2 regions of the Acidihalobacter yilgarnensis genome follow, and region 2 is predicted to be linked to the other one. Evidence: predicted binding sites of a transcription regulator. Region 2 holds the regulator's gene; the other holds the start of a gene.
The links. The regulator sigma-54, encoded in region 2, starts transcription at its own class of promoters, with help from an activator protein. The targets are predictions, from matches to a motif close to TGGCANGNTNCNTGCTT.
Positions count from the first base shown of each region.

Region 1: a site for sigma-54 is predicted at 2,344-2,360, ahead of BI364_RS15665 (P-II family nitrogen regulator). Genes of this name have one in related genera too.

Region 1 is NZ_CP017415.1:3,245,777-3,249,187, forward strand. Features, by position in the region: gene BI364_RS15655 (ABC transporter ATP-binding protein) at 1-464, opposite strand, end outside; gene BI364_RS15660 (ammonium transporter) at 580-1,896, opposite strand; gene BI364_RS15665 (P-II family nitrogen regulator) at 1,928-2,266, opposite strand; gene BI364_RS15670 (porin) at 2,575-3,411, opposite strand, start outside.
Region 2 is NZ_CP017415.1:3,047,322-3,050,732, forward strand. Features, by position in the region: gene lptB (LPS export ABC transporter ATP-binding protein) at 1-364, shown strand, start outside; gene BI364_RS14740 (RNA polymerase factor sigma-54) at 438-1,898, shown strand; gene hpf (ribosome hibernation-promoting factor, HPF/YfiA family) at 2,135-2,455, shown strand; gene BI364_RS14750 (PTS sugar transporter subunit IIA) at 2,479-2,943, shown strand; gene hprK (HPr(Ser) kinase/phosphatase) at 2,952-3,411, shown strand, end outside.

The DNA.
Region 1 (3,411 bases), 200 kb from region 2:
TCGTCAAGCAGCAGCACCTGGGGTCGCAGTTGCAGCATTCGCGCGAGCGCCAGGCGCTGGCGCTCGCCGCTGGATGCACGCATCACCTCCCAACCCATCACTTCCGGTCCGAAGCCAAGCGCCTCGAGCACGCCGTCGCTACCCTGCGGGAAATGCTCGCCCACCACCTCCGCCCACCAAGCCGGTTCCGCGGGCAACAGCCCGACCGAGCGTCGCCAATCGCGTGGTGGGAAGTCGTCTCGCATTCGACCATTCAGGAACACCATGCCTGTGGACGGGTCGAGATCGCAGATTGCACGTAAAAGCAGCGACTTGCCGCTTCCAGACGGTCCGGTCAACACGACACACTCGCCCGCTGCGAGCGACAGCGAGTAAGGACCGACTACTGGAGTGCGTAAGCCTTCCACGCTCAAACGCTGGGATGTCCGCGCAACGTCGTCGCTTTTGGGATGTGAGGCATTCATGGGGCGGGGATTATGCGGGGATCGCGCCGATCATTCGAGCCCAGCGAGATAAAGGAGAGATAAAAAAGAACGGGCGCCAGTGGCGCCCGTTCGATTGAACACAATCGCTTGATTGTTATTCGTAGACCTGCTCACCGTGCTGGGAAACGTCGAGGCCCTCGACCTCATCCTCTTCCGTCACACGGATACCCATGATTACGTCGATTACCTTGATGATAATGAAGGTCATGATCGCGTCGTACACAATCGTCACCATGACACCGAACCCCTGAATACCGAGCTGATGCATGATGCTGCCGCCAGCCGCGTCGGACAAGCCGGCACCACCGAACATCGCGGCCGCAAAAATGCCGGTCAACATCGCACCGACGATGCCGCCGACCGCATGGACGCCAAAGGCATCGAGCGAATCGTCATAACCGAGCATGTTCTTGAGGTAGACCGAGGCCCAGAAGCAGAGCACGCCGGCAGCGATACCAATCACGATGGCACCGGTCGGCCCCACGAAACCGGAAGCCGGGGTGATCGCCACAAGACCAGCCACCGCACCCGAACTCATGCCCAGCAGAGTGGGTTTGCCACGAGCCGCCCACTCGGCGAACATCCACGACAGCGCGGCAATGCCGGTTGCGATCTGGGTCACGGCCATGGCCATGCCAGCAGTCGCGTTGGCGGCCACAGCAGAACCCGCATTGAAACCGAACCAACCGACCCACAGCAATGCGGCACCGGCCATGGTGAACACCACGTTCACAGGCGGCATCGGATCCTTGCGGTACCCCTTACGCTTGCCCAACACCAGTGCAGCCACCAGACCGGCCACACCCGCGTTGATATGCACCACCGTGCCTCCCGCAAAGTCGAGCACGCCGTCGCCACCCAACCAGCCACCCGGACCCCAGACCATGTGCGCGATCGGCGAATAAACCAACACCGACCACAAGCCCATGAACCACAACATTGCCGAGAATTTCATGCGTTCGACGATCGAGCCGATGATCAGTGCCGGAGTAATGATGGCAAAGGTCATCTGGAAGGTCATGAACACCGATTCGGGGATGGTCCCGCTCATCGCGTTGTAACCCATGCCGCTCAGGAAGAAGCGACTCAGGCCACCGACGAAACCATTACCCGAAGTGAAGGCCAGCGAATAGCCGATAATCGTCCAGACGGCCGTGATCAAACAGGTCACGGCAAAGGTCTTCGCCGCCACTGAAATCAGATTTTTCTTGCGTACCATGCCACCGTAGAAAAGCGCTACGCCCGGTATGGTCATCATCAGAACCAATGCGGTGGATGTCAGCATCCAGGCGGTGTCGCCCGAGTTGATCTTCGGTGTTGCGTCGGCAGCCATGGCCAAACCCGGGAGCATCCACAAGCCCACCAAGCCGAACAGTCCCCCGATCGCTCCCAATGCGTGCTTAGATTTCATCGAAAGTTTCCTCATCTAGATTTTTATAGCCTTAAAGGGCTTCGCTACCGGTTTCGCCGGTACGGATACGAATGGCCTGCTCAAGCGGGCACAGGAATATCTTGCCGTCGCCGATCTTGCCGGTGCTGGCTGCCTTGCTGATGGCCTCGATGGCCTGATCGACCAAAGCGTCGTCCAGAGCAACCTCGATCTTCACCTTGGGTAGAAAATCCACCACGTATTCCGCGCCGCGGTAGAGTTCGGTGTGTCCCTTCTGACGCCCGAAGCCCTTGACCTCCGCGACGGTGATCCCCTTGACGCCGATTTCGGAAAGCGCCTCCCGAACCTCGTCGAGCTTGAAGGGTTTGATAATGGCGATGAGCAGCTTCATACCTGTTTGCCTCCCGTTTCCATAGCAATCACTCCTAATTGGCTTGGCACCCTGCGACGCGGGCTTGAGGCACAGACATGCAGGGGGCGTGCCATTTAAAGAAGGCCAAACAAGACCATTGTTTTTAATACAAAAAAGCGACAATCATCCAGAGAACGCAAGCATCATCGCACCATTATGGTGCGATGATGCTACGTCAATAACCGTATACTCCCTCATGAAGCTCGGCTGCCGCACCAATATGGGACACAAAAAAATCCGGGCGACGAGCGCCCGGATTTTTTCAAGAACGAAACAAACGGAACAAACTAGAAGCTGTACGTACCCCCAATAACGAATTGGCTAGCAGCCTTCGTGCCGGGAACCGCCACCGAACTTGCGGCAGCATCCAGCACATCGCTGTCCAATCCACTTTCCACGGCCTTTTTGTCCGCATACTGATATTCGGCGTAGAACGCCACACTGCTAATTGGCGCATAGGCCAAGCCCAGCGTAGTCAGTGTGCCGCGCGTACGAGACAACGTGCCGCTAGCACCCTGCGTCGTGGTCGACACATTGCCCATCACAGTCCATTTCGGATTGAAGGCATAGCTCGCGGTCGCAAGATAGGTATAAATCTCATGTGTATTCTGCGTCGCCGTCAGCAGCATGGACGTGGGCTTGAAACCGAAGCCCCCCACACTGACAGTCAAAGGTCCCGAGCTGTAAGTACCCCGCAGGCCCACCTTATTCTTAAGCAATACGCCGGAATATTCGTTTACCGGCGTCAACCATACGGTCTGCGAAGGCGATGCACTGTACTTAGCGGCGCCATCCCCGTACTTGGAAAAGCTCTCAAAACCTGCCGCGAAGCTGAAATCACCCGTCGTATAGGTGCCAGAAAGCCCGTAATTGTTCGTCGACTTGCTGCTGGCAGACGAACCCTTCCCGATGTTGAAGCCCTCGGCAGATACTGTAAATCCCCCCATAGTCGGCGAAACGTAAGAAATCGCCTTGTCCTGCTCGAAATTTGCTACTACGGTGGGATACATCCACCAAAAAGGTGTGAAGGGCAATACCACATCATTGAAATAGGTCGATTCAAGTCGACCGGCCTTGAGCGTTCCCCAGGGCCCGGTCGCGCCCAAATACGCCCAGTATGTTGA
Region 2 (3,411 bases):
GCTGGATGAACTGCAGATCGGGCATATTCGCAGCAGTCGCGGATTCAGCCTCTCCGGTGGTGAACGACGGCGTGTGGAGATTGCCCGTGCCTTGGCAGCCGAGCCCGCATTCATCCTGCTAGACGAACCCTTTGCCGGTGTCGATCCCATCTCGGTGCTCGATATTCAGCGCATCGTGCGACATTTGAGCGACCGGGATATTGGCGTCTTGATTACCGACCATAACGTACGTGAGACCCTCGGCATCTGTCAGCGCGCCTATATATTGAGCGACGGGCATGTGCTTGCCGAAGGCACCCCGGAAGATATCCTGGACAACCAGAAGGCCCGCGAGGTCTATCTGGGTCAGGACTTCCGCCTGTAAGCAACCCGAGATACCCAAGAGTCCGACGATGACCATTGCGTTAAACGCGAATTCAAGATAAACATCAAACGCGATGATCAAGCCTTCACTTCAACTCCGGCTGGGGCAATCCCTGGCGATGACGCCTCAACTGCAGCAGGCCATACGCCTATTGCAGTACTCGACACTCGAGCTACAGACACATATTCAGGAAGTCCTGGAAACCAACCCGATGCTCGAGGTCGACGAGGATTCCGGGCGAGTTGAGGGCGCGGATGGCGAGCAAATCAACGGCGAATCTCGCGAAGGCGCCGCCGAAGACAACCCATCCCAAGACACCATCCCAGACGAATTGCCGGTCGACAGTGCCTGGGACGATATTTACGAGCCGCCAACCGCAGCGGGCTCCGGCTCGTCCGAAGCCGATGACCGCGACCCCTACGAATCACAAAGCGGCGATGGCGAGTCGCTGATCGATCATCTGCTCTGGCAAGTGCACTTGGCACCCATGAACGAGCAGGATCGCCTGATCGCCATGACCCTGATCGACTCGATCGGCGGTGACGGTTATCTTCAGGAGGATATCGAGAACATCCGTGGATCACTCGCCGCGCAATTGCAGGCCGATCTCGAAATCGAGGACATCGAGGCCGTCCTCCATCTCGTGCAACGGCTAGATCCTCCAGGTTGCGGCGCCCGCAATCTGGCGGAATGCCTCGACATACAACTTTCTGAGATGCCACAAGATATACCGTGGTTGATACAGGCGCGGCGCTTGGTGCAATCCCATATCGACCTGCTCGGGAATCACGATCTCAAGGCACTGATGCGCCACCTGGAACTGGACGAGGCTGGCCTGCAGGAAACCATCGCACTGATCCAGTCGCTCAATCCGCGGCCTGGTGCACAGATCAGCAATAGCCGACCCGAATATATCGTCCCCGACGTGACGGTCCGCAAACAGGGTCAGCGCTGGCGCGTGGAGCTCAACTCTGAAGTTGCGCCGCGCCTACGCTTGAATTCCACCTACGCATCAATGGTACGGCGCGCAGACAGCAGCGTTGACAACACCTACATGAAAAATCAGCTGCAGGAAGCGCGCTGGTTCATCAAAAGCCTGCAAAGCCGTAACGAAACCTTGCTACGTGTCGCCACTGCCATCGTCGAGCAGCAGAGGGGGTTTCTCGAATATGGCGAGGAGGCGATGAAGCCCCTGGTCCTGCGCGACATTGCGGAACAGGTCGAAATGCACGAATCGACCATCTCTCGCGTCACTACCCAGAAATACATGTACACGCCCCGCGGCATCTTCGAATTCAAGTACTTCTTCTCCAGCCACGTCGGTACCGCCGATGGCGGTGAATGCTCCGCAGTCGCGATTCGCGCCATGATCCGCAAACTGGTCGAATCCGAACCCGGCGACAAACCTTTGTCGGACAGCAAGATCGCAGATCTGCTCAGCGAGAAGGGGATACAGGTTGCGCGCCGCACGGTCGCCAAATACCGAGAGGGCATGAACATTCCGTCCTCCAGCGATCGCAAACGACTCAACTAGACTCAAATCATGGAGATCTCACAAAATTCTTCGACTTGGCGCAATACGGACCGACACCCGCATTCCGGCCGTGACCAGGGAGCACAGTCGGGCGCCAGCGTCGAAACCCGGCGGTGGGAGATGTTACCCGCCGTCCACGCCCCGCACAGGGAACCGCGGACGGCGAGCAACGTCGGCCATGATGGCACCGCCCCCAAATGGGCAGTTAAGACACAGCCCTCAACGAGGAGTATCGTATGCAAATCAACCTGTCTGGGCACCACGTAGAGTTGACCGATGCACTACGCGACTACGTAAGCGACAAATTCCAGCGTCTCGAACGACACTTCGACAATATGATCGATGTCCACGTAATTCTTTCCGTAGAGAAATTGCGTCAGAAGGCCGAAGCCAGTCTGAACCTCAGCGGCAACCAACTCTTCGCAGATGCCGTCGACGAAGACATGTATGCCGCTATCGACTCGCTCGTCGACAAGCTCGACCGGCAGGTGATCAAGCACAAGGAAAAGACCAAAGACCATCACAAGGCCGAAGCGACCAAACGCACGGCCATCTGAAACACACAGGCGACACCTGAACCATGCAGATAGGCGAATTACTCACGACCGAACGCATCCTCAACGATGCGGACATCCACAGTAAAAAGCGGGCACTGGAGGCACTAAGCGAACTCCTGGCCAAGGGTGGACAGGTTTCCTCCAATGAGGTCTTCGATACCCTGCTCGCACGCGAGCGCCTGGGCAGTACCGGCTTGGGACATGGCGTAGCGATACCGCACGGCCGCATGGCTGGCCTCAAGGAAACCCAGGCCGCCTTCATCAAATTGAACGGGGGCATCGATTTCGATGCCCCCGACCAGGCGCCGGTTGATCTTCTGTTCGCCCTGGTGGTCCCCGAGGAGTGCACCAGCGAACACCTGGACACGCTCTCAAGACTGGCTCAGTTGTTCAGCGACCCGATCACCGTGCAACAACTACGGGGTGCCCACGACAGCGAGTCCGCCCTGGGACTGCTCAATGACTGGGATGCCAGGCACGCCGCCTAGGCGACGTCATGGACGCCACGCTCTCCGCTGAAACCCTCTATCAAGCCCTCGGCAAACGCCTCGAACTTTCCTGGGTGGCGGGACGTTCGAGCGGAGGGCAGCGTCTGTCTGCGGCCGATACTCACTGGGGCGGCGCCACCCTGGTAGGCCATCTCAACCTGATACACCCGCACTGCGTACAGGTACTGGGTAGCCGCGAATTCGCCTATCTGCAGCAACTCGACACCACCACCCGCGAGCACGCCCTGTCACAACTGCTCAACGGCGAGAGCGTCGTGATCGTCGTCGGTGGCGGAGAATCTCCGGACACCCGGATGATCGAACTTGCCGAGCATGCGGGTATCGCGCTGCTCGTTTCCCCCCTGGCCACGCACGAACTCATCAGCACATTACGCTATTTCCTCAGCGAGGCACTCGCCGAGACTACCACCACACATGGCGTGTTCATGGAAGTGCTCGGCACTGGCC